DNA from 4 places in the Streptomyces sp. NBC_00370 genome. Region 3 is predicted to be linked to each of the others. Evidence: riboswitches for the same ligand, from Rfam matches in the RefSeq annotation. Region 3 holds a riboswitch; each other region holds the start of a gene.
What was found. A riboswitch is a leader RNA that binds a small molecule or an ion and turns the genes downstream of it on or off. The one in region 3 is predicted to bind cyclic di-AMP.
Positions count from the first base shown of each region.

Region 1 (5,003 bases), 2.6 Mb from region 3:
CCGGTCCTGGTACCGCAGGTCGCTCGCCGAGCTGTCCCGGCTGCCGCACATACGGCGGGTCGCCATCCAGACCAATCTCAGCGCACGCGCCGACTGGCTGGACGACGCCGACCCGGACACGCTCGCCCTGTGGTGCACGTACCACCCGGGGCAGACGCCGTACGACCGCTTCCTCGCCAAGTGCGAGGAGCTGACGGCGCGGGGCGTCCGGTTCAGTGTGGGGGTGGTGGGTCTTCCCGAGCATCTGGAGCACGCCCGCAGACTGCGCGCCGCGCTGCCCGGCCAGGTCTATCTGTGGATCAACGCGGCCGAGGGGCACACCTACACCGACGAGGAGGCCGCCCGCTGGACGGACCTCGACCCGCTGTTCCCGTACAGCCGCCATCCGCACAGGTCGGCGGGGCTGCCGTGCCGCACGGGCGAGTCCGTGATCTCGGTGGACGGTGCCGGTACGGTACGGCGCTGCCACTTCGTCCCGGCCGAGCTGGGCAATCTCTACGACGGTTCGTACCGCGCGGCGCTGCGCCCCCGCGCCTGTCCGCTCGCGGTGTGCGACTGCCACATCGGCTATGTGCATCTGGAGACGCTGCCGTTGTACGACGTGTTCGCCGGCGGTGTGCTGGAGCGGATCCCCGCCGCGGCCGGCAGGCCCGGGTCTCCCCCGGGCGGGCTCTCAGTGGTCCAGCGGGAGCAGGTCGGGCCGCTTCGCGGCGACATGGTCACCTGACGACTCGCCGCGCAGCCGCCTGCCGATCCAGGGCACCAGGTGTTCCCTGGCCCAGTTGATGTCGTCGCGCCGCACCTCGAAGGCGCCGCGCGGTGCCTGCGGTGGCCAGAGCTGGTCCGGGTCGGCCGGTACGTCGAGGCCGAGCACCTGTGCTGCGCGCAGCGCGACCCGGGTGTGGCCCTCGGGGGACAGATGCAGCCGGTCGGCGTCCCAGGCGCGCCGGTCCTGCACGGACCTCAGGGACCAGAGGTCGAGGACGGGGCAGTCGTAGCGGTCGGCGATGGCCCGTACATGGGCGGTGTAGGTGGCGATCTTGCCGCGCAGATGGCGCAGGACGGGCACGCCCCGGGTGTCGAACCCGGTGGTGATCATGACGGCGGGTACCGCGCCCGCGAGGTCGGCGACGGCGCGTTCGAGCCGTTCGGCGACATCGTCGGGGTCGGTGCCCGGCCGGATGATGTCGTTGCCGCCGGCACAGAACGTCACGAGATCCGGGGCGAGTTGCTTCGCGCGCGGAATCTGCTCGGCGACGATCTGGTCGAGGAGCCTGCCCCGTACGGCGAGATTGGCGTAGCGGAAATCGCCGTGGGCCGTGTCCACGGGTGCGTGGCACACCGGCAATTGGTCGGCGAGCAGGATCGCCAGCCGGTCCGCCCAGCCTATGTACCGGCCGTCCGGCCCCGGATCTCCTACACCTTCGGTGAAACTGTCACCGATCGCGGTGTACGACCCGATGACGTCATGTCTTCTTGATCTCGAATCGTTTGCCACGTCTCCATATGCTCCTCTTACGGATGTGACCTACGCGACCGTAAGGAGGGGTTGACGGGTGGTGAGAAATGCCACCGGTCAAGTTCTGCAAAAGCCGGAATAGCCGCCGCCCGCGACGAAGCGGACGGCGGCCATTCCGGTTGATCGACGTGGCGGGACGGTTCAGACCGTGACGCCGTGCGCGCGCAGGTAGGCCAGCGGGTCGATGTCCGAGCCGTAGTCGGGGCCGGTGCGGATCTCGAAGTGCAGGTGCGGGCCTGTCACATTGCCGGTCGCGCCGGAGACACCGATCTGCTGTCCCTCGGTGACGGTCTGCCCGGCGGAGACGTTGAGGGACGACATGTGGCCGTACTGCGAATAGTCGCCGTCGCTGTGCCGGATGACGACCTGGTTGCCGTACGAGCCGCCCCAGCCCGCCGTGACGACGGTGCCGGCGGCGACGGCCTTGACCGTGGTGCCGGTGGGCACCACGAAGTCGGTGCCGGTGTGGTAGCCGCTGGACCACATGGCGCCGTTCTGGTGGTACGGCGTGCCGATGGGGGCGCCGTCGACCGGCAGGGTGTAGCCGCCGTCGGTCTGCTTCGTGGCGGCCGCCGGGGTCGCGGTGGCGGCGGTGGTCTTCGCCGCGGCGCTCGGGGCCGCCGCCGCCGGTGCCTTCGCGCCGATGGTCAGCTTCGTACCGGGCCTGATCAGGGACGGGTCGGAGCCGATGACCGAGCGGTTGTCGTCGTAGAGCTTGTGCCAGCCGCCGCTCACCTGCTCCCTGGCCGCGATCTTGGACAGATAGTCCCCGGGGACCACGGAGTACGTCGTGGCCGCCTTCGCCGGGGCGGTCCTGACCGACGCTGCCTTCGCCGGGGCCGCCTTCACGGGCGCCGCGGTGGGTGCGGCGTGTTCGGCCGCGTGGGCGCCGGTGGCGCCGATGAACGGCATCGCGAGCGCGGCGCCGCCGGCGCCCGCGGCGGCGAATCCACGGGCGAGTGAACGGGACTTGGGACGGCGGTGCTTACCCTTTCCGGGCATGGCGAATTTCCTCTCCTGCGCCTGCGAGGTGAGCTGTCGGGTTAGGGCCGGAGCTGCCCTGCCGCGCTTGTCGCGCGACTTCACCCCAAGCCGTCCGGACATCCGGAATCGGCGTACTACCTGGGTCCCCCGCTCCTGCCACACGTGGGTGGATGGGAATTCCGGGCGGCGGCAGGATTCGGCGTTCCGCTCGGATTGACGGTGACGGTAAGCGAGCGGGGACGGCGGTAACAAGCCGTTCGGTGAATTCACCCACGGCCGCCCGGACAACACGTCGGAGCGCCGGTCACCCTGCGTGGATTACGGATCTTCGAATTCCCCCGGACCACGGAATTCCGTTTCTCTCCTCCGCCACGGACCGTCACCGATATGATCCTGCTCACCAGCATGGCGCCCATTTCCCCCGCGCTCGGGGCACGTTGGGTCAATGTTCCCAATACGGACACCCGATACGGGCAGGTCACGTCAGAACCGATGCCATAAAGTCGGAAGCCGACATCGCCGTCCCCCCGGGTCGGCGCCAGATCTGGAGGAGCTTCCGTGACACAGCAGCTGCCACCCGTCCCGTCGACAGAGCCCGAGCTGACCGGAGTACGCAATTTCCGTGACGTCGGCGGGCTGCCGACGACCGACGGACGGCGGGTGCGGCACGGCAAGCTGTTCCGCAGCGGCCATCTCGCGTCGGCCGCCGCCGCCGACGCCGCGTTCCTCGCCTCGCTCGGGCTGCACACGGTCTTCGACTTCCGTAACTCCGCCGACCTCAAGCTGGACGGCCCCGACATCGAGCTGCCCGGCGTGCGGAACGTGAACATCCCGCTCAGCGACCCGGCGGACGGCGCGCAGTTCTGGCGGCTGGTCCGGCAGGGCGATCTCGACCAGCTGCGGGCGATCCTCTCGGAGGACAGGGCCGCCGAGCGGATGACCGGCTCGTACCGGTCGATGCCCGTCGAGCGCGCGGCCGAGCTGAGCCGCGTCCTGCACGCCCTCGCCGACGACGACCTCCCCGCGCTGCTGCACTGCGCCGCGGGCAAGGACAGGGCCGGGGTGACGATGGCGGTGACCCTGCTGGCCCTCGGGGTGGACAGGGACGCGATCGAGGAGGACTACCTCAAGTCCAACGACCCGCGCAGGCGGTATCTGGTGCACCGCGACGACACCTCACCGACCGGGCGCTCCGCCGAGGTGATGGAGCTGCTCAGTCCGCTGTTCGAGGCCCGCGCCGCGTATCTGGCCGCCGCCTTCGAGACCATCGACACCACGTGGGGCTCCACGGACAGCTATCTGGCCGAGGGCCTGTCGCTGGCCCCCGAGACCCGCGAGCGGCTGCGCGCGAATCTCCTGACCGACGGCGACGCCTGAGGCGACCGCCGTACCAGCGGCAGTGACCGGCCTACTTCCCGACCGTGAAGAGCAGGTACAGGAAGCCGGCGAAGAGATGGCCGGCCACCAGATAGGCGAAGAGCCGCACGACGAGGGTCTTCGGCAGCGTCCACTCCTTGCGGGCGGGCTTGGGCGCGGGCTCGGTTGCGGGATTCTCCGACATGGGACGACCTCTTCTTCCGTGCGGGGGCGGGCAGGTCAGCGGCGATGGGCCGGGCCGCCGAGACACAGCTCGGCGGTCGGGCTCTGCAGCAGGGTGTGGACGAACAGCAGCTCGGTGCCCGGCGGACCGGCGGCGGCGATGCGGTGCGGGGTGAGCGAGTCGAAGTGCGCGCTGTCCCCCGGGTCGAGCACATGGACACCGTCGCCGAGGCCCAGCCGTAGCCGGCCTTCGAGGACGTAGATCCATTCCTCCCCCGGGTGCACCCTGATCAGGTCGCCCTGGGCGCCGTACGGCACGGTGACCCGCAGCGGCTGCATCGCCCGGCCGGAGCCGCCCGCCTGGTGGTACGTCCAGCCGTCGGCCTCGACGGCCTCGGTGCGTCCCGCGCGGACGATCGGGTCACGCTCGGGCGGCATCTCACCCAGCAGATCGGAGACCGTCGTACCGTAGATCCTGGCCAGGGCCAGCAGCATGGGCAGTGACGGCTGCCGGCCGCCGGTCTCCAGACGGGACAGGTGGGCGGCCGAGAGCCCCGCGCGCAGGGCGGCGGCCTCCAGGGTGAGCCCCCGGCTGCGGCGCAGTTCACGCAGCCGGGGCGCGACGCCCGGAAGTTCGTCGGGCAGCTGGTCCGCCGCCCGTCCGGCAGGAGGTGTGGTCATGCCTCCATTGCGCCAGGGATTTTCCTCCGAGGCAAATTTCTTGCCTCGGAGGCAAATGTCGCGCCTATCGGTTGGCGACCGCCTGCTTCACCAGTGTCTTGCCGAAGTCCCACATCAGTCCGCCGCCGCCGTGCGCGTCGTCCATGACGGCGGTGAAGGCGTCCACGAACCGGTCCACCTCACGCTCACCGATGGTCAGCGGCGGAATCAGCTTGATCACTTCGAGGAAGTCGCCGGACACCTGGGTGAGGATGCGGTGCTTCTGGAGCAGCGGTACGAC
Region 1 covers NZ_CP107968.1:7,188,416-7,193,418, reverse strand. Annotated here, with positions in the region: gene OHS57_RS31965 (STM4011 family radical SAM protein) at 1-727, shown strand, start outside; gene OHS57_RS31960 (SGNH/GDSL hydrolase family protein) at 674-1,498, opposite strand; gene OHS57_RS31955 (M23 family metallopeptidase) at 1,661-2,521, opposite strand; cyclic di-AMP (ydaO/yuaA leader) riboswitch at 2,525-2,682, opposite strand; gene OHS57_RS31950 (tyrosine-protein phosphatase) at 3,062-3,880, shown strand; gene OHS57_RS31945 (DUF6126 family protein) at 3,912-4,064, opposite strand; gene OHS57_RS31940 (helix-turn-helix domain-containing protein) at 4,100-4,723, opposite strand; gene OHS57_RS31935 (aspartate aminotransferase family protein) at 4,788-5,003, opposite strand, start outside.
Region 1: it holds a riboswitch for cyclic di-AMP, as region 3 does, so the genes downstream of both, OHS57_RS31955 (M23 family metallopeptidase) here and OHS57_RS20665 (M23 family metallopeptidase) in region 3, are expected to answer to the same signal.

Region 2 (5,003 bases), 1.8 Mb from region 3:
GCGTCGTAGGTGAGCAGGCCGAGGGACTCGGAGTTGCCGAGGATCGCCACGCGCGGCCCGGCGGGCAGCGGCTGTCCCGCGAGCAGCAGTCCGGCGTCCACCATCTCGGTCACGGTGTCGACGCGGATGACGCCGGCCTGCCGCATCAGGGCCGAGACCGTGCCCTCCGGGATGCGGCTGACCGGGACGGCGTGGCCGGGCGGTTCGCTGCCGGTGTGCCGGGCGCCCTTGACGACGACGACCGGTTTCGTGGCGGCCATCCGGCGGGCGAGCCGGGTGAACTTGCGCGGGTTGCCGAGCGATTCGAGGTACATCAGGACCACGTCGGTCTCCGGGTCCTCGTACCAGTACTGCAGGAACTCGTTGCCCGAGACGTCGGCGCGGTTGCCCGCCGAGACGAAGGACGAGAGGCCGGCGCCGCGCCGGTGGAGGCCGGAGAGCAGGGCGATACCGATCGCGCCCGACTGGGTGAAGAGCCCGATGCGGCCGCGGTGCGGCGACTGCGGTGTGAGGGAGGCGTTCAGCCGTACGTCGGCCGCGGTGTTGATGATCCCGAAGGCGTTGGGGCCGATGAGCCGCATCCCGTACGAGCGGGCCTGCCGCAGCAGGGCGCGCTGGCGCTCCCTGCCCCGGTCGCCGCTCTCGGCGTATCCGGCGGAGAGCACGACCACGCCCCGTACGCCGTGCGCGCCGCAGTCGGCGACGGCGTCCGGCACCCGGCCGGCGGGTACGGCGATGACGGCCAGGTCGACCGGGCCTTCGACGGCGGCGACCGAGCGCAGGGCGGGTACGCCGTCCAGCTCGCCCTCGTCGTCGGCGAAGGCGCTGTTGACCGCGTACGTACGGCCGGTGAAGCCGGCGCCGAGGAGGTTGCGCAGGACCGTGCGGCCGACGCCGCCGGGGGTCCGGCTGGTGCCGACGACGGCAACGGATCCGGGGGCCAGCAGCCGCTGCACCGAGCGCGCCTCGGCCCGCTGCTCACGGCCGCGCTGCACGGCCAGCGACTCGGCGGTGGGTTCGAGGTCGAGGGTGAGGCGTACGGCGCCGTCCTCGAAGCTGCGCTTCTGGGTGAATCCGGCGTCCCGGAACACCTTGATCATCTTGTTGTTGGCGGGCAGCACCTCGGCGGCGAAGCGCCGGATGCCGCGCTCGCGTGCGACCGCCGCGATGTGTTCGAGCAGTGCGGAGGCGACGCCGCGCCCCTGGTGGGCGTCCTGGACGAGGAAGGCGACCTCCGCCTCGTCGGCGGGCGCCGAGGCCGAGCGGCCCAGCTCGTCGATCCGGTCGTAGCGGACGGTCGCGATGAAGTCGCCGCCCACGGTGACGGCGAGTCCGACCCGGTCCACGTAGTCGTGGTGGGTGAACCGGTGCACGTCCTTGTCGGAGAGCCGGGGGTACGGCGCGAAGAAGCGGTAGTACTTGGACTCGTCGGAGACCTGCTCGTAGAAGCTCACCAGCCGTTCGGCGTCGTCGGCGGTGATGGGCCTGATCCGCGCGGTGCCTCCGTCGCGCAGCACCACGTCTGCTTCCCAGTGATCGGGGTACGCGTGATCCGACGGCGTCATACGTCAAGCCTATGGCCTGACCCGCGGCGTTCGCAGCGGTCGCGGCCGGTGGCGGGGCGGGGCACCCTGGGGCGGCAGAACCGTTTTGGCCGCACATGAGACACTGGTCTAGACAACCTCTTGAGACTTGAAGGGCAACACCATGGCTGAGCGCCGCGTCAACGTCGGCTGGGCCGAGGGCCTGCACGCCCGCCCCGCATCCATCTTCGTCCGCGCCGCCACGGCCTCCGGCGTCCCCGTCACGATCGCGAAGGAAGGCGGCAGCCCGGTCAACGCCGCGTCCATGCTGGCCGTGCTGGGACTCGGTGCGCAGGGCGGCGAGGAGGTCGTGCTCGCTTCCGACGCGGACGGCGCCGACGCCGCGCTGGACCGGCTGTCGAAGCTGGTGGCCGAGGGACTGGACGAGCTTCCCGAGACGGTCTGACCCGCCCGGCGCGTCCGAAGCGTCCGTAGCCAAGCGGCGGTGACCCCCGGATCCGGGGGTCACCGCCGCTTGGCTGTCCGCGTGGGCCCGCGGGGGCCGCCGGTGTCAGACGTGCACGCCGTGCTTGCGCAGATACGCCAGCGGGTCGACGTCCGTGCCGTACTCCTGGCCGGTCCTGGCCTCGAAGTGCAGATGCGGTCCTGTGGCGTTGCCCGTCGCCCCCGAGAGGGCGATCCGCTCCCCCGGCGTGACGGACTGGCCGACCGTCACCTGGATCGAGGAGAGATGGCCGTACTGCGTGTACATGCCGTCGCGCATCCGGATCACCACGTTGTTGCCGTAAGCGCCGCCCCAGCCCGCCTCCACGACGGTGCCGGCGCCGACGGCGACCACCTCGGTGCCCGTGGCGGCGTGGAAGTCGATGCCGGTGTGGCTGCCGGACGACCACAGCGCCCCGCCGCTCTCGTACCCGGTGCTCACGTACGAGTGCGCGACCGGCGTCCGGAAGGCGTTCAGCCGCTTGCGCGCGGCGGCGCGCGCGGCGCGCTGCCTGGCCTCGCGCACCTCTTGGGCGCGCGCCTCGGCCTTCCGCTTCGCCTCCGCCCTGGCCTCGGCGACCCGCTTCGCCTGCTCGGCGGCGGCCCGCTGGGCCGTCGCCTGGGCGGCGATGGTGTCGCTTATCGAATCGCCGATGACGATGGCCTGGGTGGTGCTGCTGCCCTGTCCTGCGGCCGGGCCCTCGGGCTCGGCGGCGAGCGCCTGGGAGGACAGTGCTCCGACGACTCCGCTGACGGTGAGCGTCGCGACGCCCGCCACGCTCATGCTCCTGCGGGTGGGACGTCTGCGGGCACGGTGCTTCCCGGTGGGACGGGTGAACGCCATGGAGTGGCTGATCCTTTCCTTCCTTCTCGCCTACCGGGTTAGCTGACGGGTTCGGAGCAGGAAGGTCTCCTACGGGCACCTCCGCACGGCCGGCGAAGGCATCCGATTCACCCCAGGGACATGGGTCCCCGGCTCCCCAGGCTCGCGCCTGACGGGGACTCGGCGATGGCTGCCCGATGCCGCGGACGCGGCTGGTGACTGGCGGACAGCCCGACCGACGCTAAGCGGGCGGACTTCGCATCACCAAAGCCGCGCGGGCATTTGTAGCGCACACCACAGGGCAGAGCGGGCAAAAGGGAGAACCCCGGCCACCCGCACCGGGGTTCTCCCCTGAGGTCCTGCCGCTCGGATCGGCCCTTACGGACGGATCAGCCCGCGACGACCGTCACATCGCCGATACCGAGAGCCGTGACCGGCTCCTTGATCTGCGCGGCGTCACCGACGAGCACCGTGACGAGCCGGTCGACCGGGAACGCGTTGACGGCAGCGGCCGTCGCCTCGACCGTGCCCGTCTCGGCCAGCCGCGCGTACAACTGCGCCTGGAAGTCGTCCGGGAGATGCTGCTCGACCTGGTCGGCCAGCGTCCCGGCGACCGAGGCGGCCGTCTCGTACTTCAGCGGGGCGACCCCGACCAGGTTCTGCACGGCGACGTCCCGCTCGGCCTCGGTGAGACCGTCCGCCGCGAGGGTGCGCAGCACCGTCCAGAGGTCCTCCAGCGCCGGGCCGGTGGACTCCGTGTCCACCGAACCGCTGATGGCGAGCATCGCGGCGCCCGTGCCGTCGGCGGCCGAGCGCAGCACCTGGCCGAACGCCCGTACGCCGTACGTGTAGCCCTTCTCCTCACGCAGCACCCGGTCGAGCCGGGAGGTGAGCGTGCCGCCCAGGCAGTACGTGCCGAGCACCTGGGCCGGCCAGACGCGGTCGTGCCGGTCGGCGCCGATGCGGCCGATCAGCAACTGCGTCTGTACGGCGCCCGGTCGGTCCACGATCACGACGCGGCCCGTGTCGTCGGCGGTGACGGCGGGCACCGGGCGCGGCTCTGCCGTGTTGCCCGTCCAGTCGCCGAGGCTGTCGGCGAGCACCTGGTCCAGATCGACGCCGGTGAGATCGCCGACGACCACGGCGGTCGCCGTGGCCGGACGGACGTACGCGTCGTAGAAGGCGCGCACGCCCGCCGCGTCGATCCGCTCGACCGTCTCCTCGGTGCCCTGGCGCGGCCGGGACATCCGCAGGGACGCCGGGAACAGCTCCTTGGAGAGCTGCTTGGCGGCGCGGCGGCCCGGGTTGGCCGTCTCGTGCGGGATCTCGTCGAGGCGGTTGCGCACCAGCCGCTCGATCTCGCTGTCCGCGAAGGCGGGGGCGCGCAGCGCCTCCGCGACCAGGCCGAGCGCCTTGGGCAGCCGGGAGACCGGCACTTCGAGGGAGACCCGGACGCCGGGGTGGTCGGCGTGCGCGTCGAGCGTGGCGCCGCAGCGCTCCAGCTCGGCGGCGAACTCCTCGGCCGAGTGCTTGTCGGTGCCCTCTGACAGGGCGCGCGCCATGATCGTGGCGATGCCGTCGAGCCCTTCCGGCTCGGCGTCGAGGGGGGCGTCGAGACAGATCTCGACGGCCACCACCTGCTGTCCCGGGCGGTGACAGCGCAGCACCGTCAGACCGTTGGCCAGGGCGCCCCGTTCGGGCGCGGGGAAGGCCCAGGGCCTGGCCTCGCCGGCCGTCGGCCGCGGGTGGAACTCCATGGTCGCGGCAGCCTCGGTCACTTGTCCGCCCCTTCGTGCTCGGTCTCTTCGGTGGCCGCTTCGTCAGCAGGCTCTTCGGCGGCGAGCGGTTCGTACACCAGGACCGCCCTGTTGTCGGGGCGCAGTCGCGCGGCGGCGACGGCCTTCACCTCGGCTGCCGTGATGTCCAGGACCCGGGTCACCGCGGTCAGGGCCAGCTGCGGGTCGCCGAACAGCACGGCGTACCTGCACAGTTCGTCGGCGCGGCCGGCGACCGTACCGAGCCGGTCCAGCCACTCGCGCTCCAGCTGCGCCTGCGCGCGCTCCATCTCCTCGTCGGTCGGGCCCTCCTCGGCGAGGCGGGCCAGCTCCTCGTCGACGGCGGACTCGATCTGCGGGATCTCCACGCCGCCCGAC
Region 2 covers NZ_CP107968.1:6,394,828-6,399,830, reverse strand. Annotated here, with positions in the region: gene OHS57_RS28590 (bifunctional acetate--CoA ligase family protein/GNAT family N-acetyltransferase) at 1-1,565, opposite strand, end outside; gene OHS57_RS28585 (HPr family phosphocarrier protein) at 1,708-1,989, shown strand; gene OHS57_RS28580 (M23 family metallopeptidase) at 2,095-2,871, opposite strand; cyclic di-AMP (ydaO/yuaA leader) riboswitch at 2,885-3,046, opposite strand; gene OHS57_RS28575 (M16 family metallopeptidase) at 3,240-4,607, opposite strand; gene OHS57_RS28570 (M16 family metallopeptidase) at 4,625-5,003, opposite strand, start outside.
Region 2: it holds a riboswitch for cyclic di-AMP, as region 3 does, so the genes downstream of both, OHS57_RS28580 (M23 family metallopeptidase) here and OHS57_RS20665 (M23 family metallopeptidase) in region 3, are expected to answer to the same signal.

Region 3 (5,003 bases):
TCGCTTCCCTGTTCTGCGCGGTCACCGCCCCGGCGAGAGCGGACATGGTGTGCCGGGGAACGCCCAGCCAGTCGGCCCAGGAGGCCCAGTAGCGGTCGTCGCGAACGAGGGTCTCGCCGACGTCGAACACGATGGTTTCAATCACCGGTCCAACCCTAGGGTGCGACTCTCCGCCGATTGTCAGTGGCTGGCCGTAGCCTTGCTCCCATGTTCGCTTATCCGTCCGCTTCTTCGCGTTCTTCCCGCGCCCGCGGTTCCGTGCGGTCCGCGGCCGTCGTCAATTCGGAGATCCGCGCCCTCTGGGCGCAGGCAGGTGCCGGCCTCTCGCCGGCCGAGCAGGAGCGCTATCAGCGACTGCTGGTGGAGTGGTCGGCGGCGGTGAAGGCCGAGGTCGTGACGGCGGCCTGAAAACCGTGGCAGCCCGAGAGTGGAGATGATCTTGATCGGGATGCCGTAGAGTTGGGTTTACCGACGCGGGGTGGAGCAGCTCGGTAGCTCGCTGGGCTCATAACCCAGAGGTCGTAGGTTCAAATCCTGCCCCCGCTACTCACCACCGAAGGCCCGGATCCACACTGGATCCGGGCCTTCGGTGATTCCGCCGCCCGACCAGGCGCAAGAGCTCGCTGTCAGAGCTTGCGTCGTCCGGCCGAGGGGCGGATCGTCGGAGTGGACGGCCGGATCTTCGCCGGGCGTGCCGGTAGCCCACTCGGTCGATGCGGGTCGCAGCCCGGCGCGGCAGCGGCCAGCCTTGGTGGGGCGCGGTACCGTCCGCGACCGTAGCCGGAGCGGCAGGAGAGACAACTGGTGGGGATGCTTGGGAGCCGTAAGACTCCGGCAGCGCGCAGAGTGCAACGCGCGGACGGCGACCAGAGCCCCCGCGCGCGCTGGATCGTGCGCTGTATGCCGGCTTTCGTCATCTTCGTCGGGGTCGTCTTCGACTCGGCGACCCCCACCCGCTTCACCGCGTCCCCCTTCTTCGCCGCGGCCCCGCTGGTCGCCGCGCCCTTCTTCACCCTGACGGGCACCCTGCTGACGGGCACCGCCGCCGTGGCGATCGACATCGTGCTGCGCGTCTTCGGGGACGGGCTCTTCAGACTCCAGGCGTTCACCGAGCTGCTGACGATCCTGGTGGTCTCCGTCCTCGCGCTCGCCATCAACCGCATCGTCCGCCGCACCAACGAGCGGCTGACCTCTGCCCGGATCATCGCCGAGACGGCCCAGCGCGCCGTCCTGCCGACGCCCGCCGACCGGATCGGCGGGCTGCACATCGCCGCGCGGTACGAGGCGGCGCAGGAGGGCGCGTTCATCGGGGGAGACCTGTTCGCCGTACAGGACACCCCGCACGGCGTACGGCTGGTCGTCGGCGACGTGCGGGGCAAGGGGCTCGGGGCCGTCGAGACGGTGTCCGTGGTCATCGGCGCCTTCCGGGAGGCGGCGGAGCAGGAGAGCTCGCTGGAGGGGGTCGCGCAGCGGCTGGAGCGCGCCATGACCCGCGAGGGCGCGCGGCGCGGCACCATCGATCTCTTCGAGGGGTTCACCACCGCCGTGCTGGCCGAGATCCCGCACGGCAAGGACGTCGTGCGGCTGATCAACCGGGGGCACCCCGAGCCGCTGATGCTGTTCGCCGACGGCGCCGCGCTGATGCTCTCGCCGACCGAGTTCGCGCTGCCGCTGGGGATGGCCGAGCTGGGCGGGTGGCCGGACCGCGCCGACGAGATCGACTACCCGACGGGCGCGACGCTGCTCTTCTACACGGACGGCCTCTCCGAGGCGCGTGACCGGCAGGGCGTCTTCTACGACCCGCGCGGCCGGCTGGACGGGGTGATCTTCCCGGGGCCCGACGAACTGCTCGACGCGATGATCGGCGACGTACGGGTGCACACGGGCGGCGGCCCCAACGACGACATGGCGCTGCTCGCGGTCAGCAGGCCGGCGGAGGGGCAGCCCGAGCGGCGCAGAACGATGCCGGTCGTGCCGTAGGGCCGCGCTGGTCGTGCCGTAGATCGCGCGTATCGCTCGCCGGATCCTGTCCGGATCCCGTCCCGCTACCTTCCGTGTTCGAACGGCGCCCCTGCGCATAACTACTGACACACCATCAGAAACACGTGTGGGTCCGTAAACCCGTCAACTCGCCCACTTGCGCCTGCATGTGTCCTGTTACGTCCGATGCGAACTTGTTAACGATCACCGGGAACAGCTTGGAATAACGGCCTGGTCTCTATTAACGTTCGATAACGCAGCGCGGTCGTCCCAGCCGTCGTCAGAGATGGCGCCGTGCGCACGCGCCGAATCCCGCAAGGGAACCGGGGAACCAACAATTGGGGTGAATCGGGAGTTTCTTGCTGCCGCAAAGCAGCGAGTCGCACCCGTAGGAGACCTTCCTGCTCCGAACCCGTCAGCTAACCCGGTAGGCGAGAAGGAAGGAAAGGAGAGCGCCCCAGTGGCGTCCAACAAGCCTGCCCCCGAGGCCTCCCTCGAAACATCTCCCTTCGGCGGCCTCGCCACCGAAGCCCCGCCGGACGGGGCCTGGGGCGACTGGAATCCCACCGGTGAGTGGAATCCCACCGAGGAGTCCGTCCTCCCGGTACGCGGCAGGCATCGCGTCGCCAAGCAGCGCAACGGACTCGCCCGCAGCTCCACGGTCCTCGGTGTCGGTGTCATCGCCGCCGTCGGCGCCGGCGGTATCGCCACGGCGCAGGAGAAGCCCGCGGTCTCCATCTCGCTGCCGGACGCGATAACCGACCACATCCCGGACGCCAAGTCGCTGCCCGGTGTGAGCGCGCTGCTGCCGGACGAGACCGAGCCGAACATCCTGGCCAGCGCCCCCCTCGGCGGCACGGACCTGGTGGCGAGCTCCGCGGTCCAGCACGGCGCGACCGCCGGCGGCGACGCGGGCGAGGCCCTGCGGGCCCGGATCCTCCAGCAGGCCGAGCACCAGCAGGCGGAGGCCGACCAGGCGGCCCAGGCGGCCGCCGAGACCACCGCGGCGAAGCAGGCCGAGGCCGAGGCGAAGAAGCAGCAGACCGAGGCCCAGAAGAAGGTCGAAGAGGCGAAGCAGAAGGCGGAGGAAGCGGCCAAGAAGAAGGCCGAGGAGCTCCGGCTCGCGAAGCTCGCCTCCAGCTACACCCTCCCCGTCGCCTCGTACACGATCACCTCCACCTTCGGTGAGGCCGGCTCCATGTGGGCCTCCGGCTACCACACGGGACTGGACTTCGCCGCGCCCACGGGCACCCCGATCAAGGCCATCCACAGCGCTACCGTCAAGTCGGCCGGCTGGGCCGGCTCGTACGGCTACCGCACGGTCCTGGAGCTGGAGGACGGCACGGAGCTGTGGTTCTGCCACCAGTCCTCGATGACCGTCACAGCGGGCCAGAAGGTCACCACCGGCGATGTGATCGGCCGCGTCGGCGCGACCGGCAACGTGACCGGGCCGCATCTGCACCTTGAGGTGCACACCCCGGACGGCACCGGTATCGACCCGAACGGATGGCTGCAGGCCAGGGGCATCAACCCCTGACCCCACCAGACCCCGGCGGCTCCGGCGCTCACCCCCCGACGTCGGAGTCGTCGGTCTTTCGGCGTTCAATGGACGAATGACCGATCTGCGAAAGCTGGGCACCTCCGACCTCCACGTCTCCCCGCTGGCCCTCGGCGGCAACGTCTTCGGCTGGGGCGCCGACGAGGCACAGTCCTTCGCCGTACTGGACGCGTACACGGCGGCGGGCGGCAACTTCATCGACACCGCCGACTCGTACACCGCCTGGGTCGACGGCAACGAGGGCGGCGAGTCCGAGACCATCATCGGCGACTGGGTCGCCTCACGCGGCAACCGCTCCGACGTCCTGATCGCCACCAAGGTCGCCAGCCACCCGAAGCGCAAGGGGCTCGCGCCGGCGAACATCAAGGCGGCGGTCGAGGACTCGCTGCGCCGACTGCGTACCGACTACATCGACCTGTACTACACGCATGTCGACGACACGAGCGTCTCCGTCGAGGACATCGTCACGACCCTCGACCAGCTGGTGAAGGAGGGCAAGGTCCGCGCGGTGGCCGCCTCCCAGATCGGGCCCGAGCGGCTGTCCGAGTCCGTCACCTTCGCCGAGAAGGAGGGCCTGGCCCGCTATGCGGCGCTCCAGGTCAACTACAACCTCGTCTCGCGGGACAGCTACGAGGGCGAACTGCGGGACGTCGTCGCCCGGCACGGGCTGGCCGCCGTGCCGTTCTTCTCGCTCGCCCGCGGCTTCCTGACCGGCAAGTACCGGCCCGGCACGACCGTCGAGAGCGTACGCAGCGAGGGCGCGGCCGAATATCTGAACACCGACCGTGGTCCCCGGGTCCTCGCCGCGCTCGACCGGGTCGCGGGGGCGCACGGCGCCGAGGTCGCGACCGTGGCGCTGGCCTGGCTGGCCGCGCAGCCGACCGTCGCTGTGCCGCTCGCCTCCGCGCGTACGGTCGAGCAGCTGCCGTCGCTGCTGGCGGTCGCGGATCTCGAACTGACGCCGGAAGAACTCGCGGAGCTGACGGCGGCCTCGGCGTAGGGGCGCCGCGGCCCGGGTATCCGGGCTCAGTACTGGCGGTACGGGTTGTAGCCGTCGTAGTCGACGTACGGCGGCGGCACCCAGACCCGGCCCGTGGCCCGCGCCGCGTAGGTGAGCGCGGGCCCCGCCAGCTCCTTCCGCTCCCACAGCCGGTCCAGCAGCTCCCGCTCGCGCTCGGCGAAGTCGCCGACGGCGAGACCGCGCCCGGCGCGGTGGCGCAGGAACGCCAGGGAGGTCGCCGTCACCTCGTACTCGGTGACCGCCCGCGCGGCCGTCGTGCCGTACGTACGGCCCGCGTAGTCCCGCGCCATGGTGCGGGCCCGCATCGAGGACAGCGCGGCCGGCTCGGCCGTCCCCAGCCAGCCCGCCGCCGCGTACGCGGGCAGCTGCGCGGCGACGGTGCGCAGCTCGCGCTGTCTGGCCCAGATCACCAGCCAGGTCACCAGGCCGAAGACGGGGAACATG
Region 3 covers NZ_CP107968.1:4,621,904-4,626,906, forward strand. Annotated here, with positions in the region: gene OHS57_RS20645 (HAD family hydrolase) at 1-142, opposite strand, end outside; gene OHS57_RS20650 (hypothetical protein) at 208-408, shown strand; tRNA gene OHS57_RS20655 (tRNA-Met) at 473-546, shown strand; gene OHS57_RS20660 (PP2C family protein-serine/threonine phosphatase) at 811-1,980, shown strand; cyclic di-AMP (ydaO/yuaA leader) riboswitch at 2,274-2,429, shown strand; gene OHS57_RS20665 (M23 family metallopeptidase) at 2,441-3,517, shown strand; gene OHS57_RS20670 (aldo/keto reductase) at 3,594-4,538, shown strand; gene OHS57_RS20675 (PrsW family intramembrane metalloprotease) at 4,565-5,003, opposite strand, start outside.

Region 4 (5,003 bases), 3.8 Mb from region 3:
AGGACCGCCCCCGCGACGATCGCCGCCACCCGACGCGCCCGCGGTGGCAGGAACGGCAGCACGGCCGCGGCGACGATGCCCTCCACCGGGATCCGGAGGAAGGCGGAGACGGTGGGATCCGTGAGGTTGTTCGGCAGCAGCAGCGCGAGGAGGACGAGCACGGCGGCAAGCCCGGTGAGCACCCGCGCCGCGACCCGGGCGACGCCGGGGTGCACCCGCACCCGCCCCACGACCCGCGCGACGCCGGGGGTCCCCTCCTCGCCGGTCCGGTCCGGGTCCGGCTGCTCCGTGTCCGGCTTGTCCATGTCCGGCTTGTCCATGTCCGGCAGTTGGCGGGACTTCATGAAGGGCGACAACCCAAGTTCCTTCCGCGCGAGGCCCGGTGATGACGTGGCGGACCAGGCACAGAGGGTCGGGGCCGCAGACAGGTGTACGGCCCAGCGATGCGTTTTGTTCAACGCGTTTCCGCTGCCTTTCGCTCAATCGGGCACGGCGGCTACCGGCAGTTTTCTCCCCAGCCGCGCCAGGGGTGAGAAGACCATGAACAGGGGCGACAGCAGCAGACCGGCCGCGGTCACCAGGAGCGCGGTACGCGGTCCCCAGCCGGCGGCCAGGAAGCCGCCGAGCAGTGACCCGAGCGGGGTCAGACCCATGCCGACGACGTTGACGGTCGCGACGACCCGGCCCTGGATCCGCACGGGCGTCACGGCCTGCCGGACCGCCATGACCGTGACGTCGACCAGCTGGCCGAAGACGCCGAAGACGAAGTTCACCGCCATGAGCAGGGCGAGGGTGGCGGCGCCCGACCCGTGCAGCGCGGGGACGCACAGCAGTACGCCGTCCCCGAGCACGGCCGCCGACACCAGCACCAGGCCGTACCCGATCCTTCCGGGCAGCCACGCCGCCAGCAGCGAACCCGCCAGCGCGCCGGGACCGACGGCCGCGAGCGCCAGGCCGACGGCGGTGCCCGGCAGCTGCAGGGTGCGCGACAGGAAGAGCAGATAGACGGTCATCAGACCGGCGAAGGAGAACTGGAAGAGGGCCGAGCAGATCCCCACGGCCCGCAGCGAGCCGTCGCTGACGACCAGACGCAGTCCCTCGTGGATCTGCCGCCACATCCGGACGGCGGACCGCCCCTCGGACCCGGGCCCGGATCCCGCCCCGGACAGGGGTACCGGCTCGTTGCGGCTGATCCGCCGGACCGACAGGGACGACAGGACGAAGAAGCAGGCGTTGGCCGCCGCGGCGACCGGTACGGAGAGCAGCGAGACCATCGCCCCGCCGAGCGCGGGGCCGCCGATCTGCGCCGCCGACCTGCTGCCCTCCAGCAGGCTGTTGCCCTGGGCGAGCTGGTCGCGTGGCACCAGGCGTACCAGCGACGCCTGGTACGCCACGTCGAAGCACACGCTCAGTACGCCCACCAGGAAAGCGACCACGAACAGCACCGGAACGCCGAGCACCCCGAGAAGACAGCAGACCGGGATCACGGCCAGTGCCACGGCGCGGCCCGCGTCGGCCAGCACCATCATGGTGCGGGAGCGCCTGCGGTCCACCCACGCCCCCACGAAGAGCGAGAACAGCAGGATCGGTGCCTGCTGCACCGCGCGGAGGGCGCCGAGCTGACCGGCGCCCGCGTGCAGTGCCACCACGGCGACGAGCGGCAGTGTGACCTGCGCGGCCTGTGCCCCGAGCTGCGAGGCGCTCTGGCCGGCCCAGAGACTGCGGAAATCACGGTCCCGCGACAGGGCGGGAAGACGGAACGGCACAGTGACCCCTTGGGGCGCCGAGGGCTGAGGAAAAGGCTCGCCGTGCCGCGATCAGAGGCGGCACGCGATGACAGGTCGGTCGGGACCTACGTCAACGCGCGCTCGGGTGACCGGGCATCTCAGCTCCTCACGGGGTCGGCCGTCGTTCGGAGATTAACCGTCGGACGTCCGCCGCGAAAGCGATATTCGGTGCGGCGGTGTCCGCCCTCCGTCAGCTCAACCGGCGAACCGGGGAAGCCACTTCACCCGGTAGTCGGGGTGTCCCGCGTGCTCGGCCGCGATCTGCCGGACGACGAAGCCCAGGCCGACCGCGCGCCCGGAGGGGAAGTCACGGGCGGGGCGGTCCACGTCCAGCTCGGCCACCTCCGCGTACTCGCCGATGAGTACCCGGGTGGTCTCGATACGGCGGAGGGTCTGCGCCGGGTCCTGGTGGGCGATGTGATGGTCGTAGCCGTAGTCCTTCATGCTGAAGGCGATCGGGCCCGTGGAGCTGTGCACCTCGCCCGGCCGGTCCGGCGGGCACCGCCACGTGTCGCTGCCACCGTTGCGCGCGATCTGCTCCTCCTCGTCCAGCCGGGCCCGGACGAAGGTGATCAGTGCTTCGTTCTCGCTCACGCGTCTTGCTCCTCGAAAACGGCCCGTCCAGAGCTGTCAGTGGGCTTGGCGGGCTGGGACGGCCGTAGGGAAGGATACCGCGCGCGGCAACGGCACTTGCCTCGTCCGCGACCACACGCGCGCTTCCCATATGGGCGATTTGGCGGTATTGACCTTCAAGTCCGTATAGCCACCGATAGGTCAACTTGTCGTTCGGCGTTCCTCGTTGGAGCGCGCGGTTGCGGTATATCCCCGTGATGTGTGTCACGTAAGGACATGTCGGGCGTGCGCGCGGCCGGCTGCTATTTCCCGCGCACAGAAGGAAAGTTGAGTTCTCGGATCTTGTTCCGGTAACGAGATGTCGAACCGTCGGATTCCCGATTCGAGATGTTCCTGTAATCCCGGACTTGTTCAGGCCGGTCTTTGTCGCTTACGTTCACGTCACTCCGGGTGGACCGCCTAATCCTGCCGCCGTCCGGAAAACCCAATCCCACTCACTTACGGCAGGAGCGGGGGACCCAAGGTAAGCCGCCGGTCCGTAAACAGGACCGGCTAGGGGTGAAGCCACATTCATGTGGCCGGACATCTCCAGTCCGAACCCGACAGCTCACCTCGCAGGCGACGGAGAGGAATTAGTCATGCCCAAGAAGCACCGTCGTCCCCGTACCGGCCGGCTCACCCGACGCCTTATCGCATTCGGTACGGGTGGTGCGGCGCTCACCATCCCGCTGGTGGCCGCCACCACCGCCACAGCGGCGCCGTCCGTCCACAGCTCGGCCGTCGAGTCGGCCGTGAAATCGGCCCCCGCGTCCGTCGTGGCCGCCAAGAAGGCCGCGCCGACCACGTACTCCGTGGTCTCCGGTGACTCGCTCGCCAAGATCGCCCGCACCCACTCGCTGAGCGGTGGCTGGAAGAAGCTCTACCAGGACAACCGGCAGGCCGTCGGCGGCAACCCGTCGCTGATCCACCCCGGCCTCAAGCTGACCCTGGGCGGGAAGGCGGCGTCGAGGACGGCGGCGACGACCGCCGACAGGACTGTCACGAAGAGCGCTCCGAAGAGTGCCCCGAAGGCCGAGGCCAAGCCCGCCACGGCGGCGGCCGTCCCGTCCGGCAAGAGCGCCCAGGGCGGTACGAGCACCACCCCCATCCAGACGGCGGCCGCGTCGTACACCAACGACCTGGACGGCTGGATCAAGGAGTCGCTGGACATCATGGCCGCCCACGGCATCCCGGGCAGCTACGACGGCATCTACCGCAACATCATGCGGGAGTCGTCGGGCAACCCGGCGGCCATCAACAACTGGGACTCGAACGCCGCCGCCGGCACGCCGTCCAAGGGACTGCTGCAGGTCATCGACCCGACGTTCCAGGCGTACCACGTGGACGGCACGTCCATGGACAGCTACGACCCGGTGGCCAACATCACCGCCGCGTGCAACTACGCGGCTGCCACCTACGGCTCGATCGACAACGTGAACGGTCCCTACTGACCGGACCTTCACCCACCTGACGGGCCCACTCCGGCCGGACGACGCACACGTCCGGCGGGGGTGGGCCCGTTCGGCATGCGGGGGACATGGCGCATCGTGCAGTCGCCGATACGGCGCGCACCGGTACGTCCGCTGCCCCGGCCGAGGCCGGCCATCGCGTAGCCGATGCTGCCGAAGGCGATCAGGGTGAGCAGCAGAGCGAGGGTCCAGAAGAGCATCGCCGGGCCTCCGGGGTCTCGGAGCGGGGCGTGACTCCTGCCCGCGGTGGGACGCATCGGCAACGATGCGCAGAGTGCGATCCCTGGGGACGATAGCCCGTCGGGGCGTTTCTGAACAGGTGTCAAGTGGCCATCCGCGCCGCCCGCGCCCGGCGCCGGCCCGCTGGGCTGAATGAACGTCAGGGAAACGGCACCCGTCGTGTCGAAGTCATATTTACGTACAACCTTCTGAGGGGTGTGTGAATCTCACTCGGTGACCGCCGCTGTTGACGAGGGGGCCCGAATGCTGAAAGTGAGCATAGTGATTCCGGTTTACAACGCCGGAGAGCATCTGGATCGCTGCGCCGCATCACTGACCGGCCAGAGCCTTGGCTCCGACGCCTACGAGATTCTCTATGTGAATGACGGGTCGACGGACGACTCGGCCGAGCGGCTGCGCCGGCTCGCCGCCCGCCACCCGCATGTGCGCGTCCACCATCAGGAGAACTCCGGCTGGCCGGGCAAGCCCCGCAACGTCGGCGTGCGACTGGCCCGCGGCAAGTACGTGCAGTTCGTCGACCAGGACGACGAACTCGCCCCGGAGTCACTGGAACGCCTGGTCAGGCTGGGTGAGCGGAACGACTCGGACATCGTGCTTGGCAAGATGTACGGCACGATGACGGGACCGAGCAACGTGTTCAAACGGACCGTCGAGCGCTGCACGGTCAAGGACGCGCCACTGATCGAGAGCCTGACGCCGCACAAGATGTTCCGGAGATCCTTTCTGCTGGACCACGGCATCACATTTCCCGAAGGGCGCGTCCGGCTGGAGGACCAGCTCTTCATGGCCCGCGCCTACACCCGGGCGCGCACCGTCTCCATTCTCGGTGACTATCCGACCTACCGCTGGGTCCGCAGGGCGGACGGCGGGAACAACAGCAGCGGCGTCACGACGG
Region 4 covers NZ_CP107968.1:825,973-830,975, reverse strand. Annotated here, with positions in the region: gene OHS57_RS03550 (sulfatase) at 1-356, opposite strand, end outside; gene OHS57_RS03545 (MFS transporter) at 480-1,766, opposite strand; gene OHS57_RS03540 (DUF6221 family protein) at 1,983-2,381, opposite strand; cyclic di-AMP (ydaO/yuaA leader) riboswitch at 2,832-2,996, shown strand; gene OHS57_RS03535 (LysM peptidoglycan-binding domain-containing protein) at 2,999-3,850, shown strand; gene OHS57_RS03530 (hypothetical protein) at 3,859-4,068, opposite strand; gene OHS57_RS03525 (glycosyltransferase family 2 protein) at 4,352-5,003, shown strand, end outside.
Region 4: it holds a riboswitch for cyclic di-AMP, as region 3 does, so the genes downstream of both, OHS57_RS03535 (LysM peptidoglycan-binding domain-containing protein) here and OHS57_RS20665 (M23 family metallopeptidase) in region 3, are expected to answer to the same signal.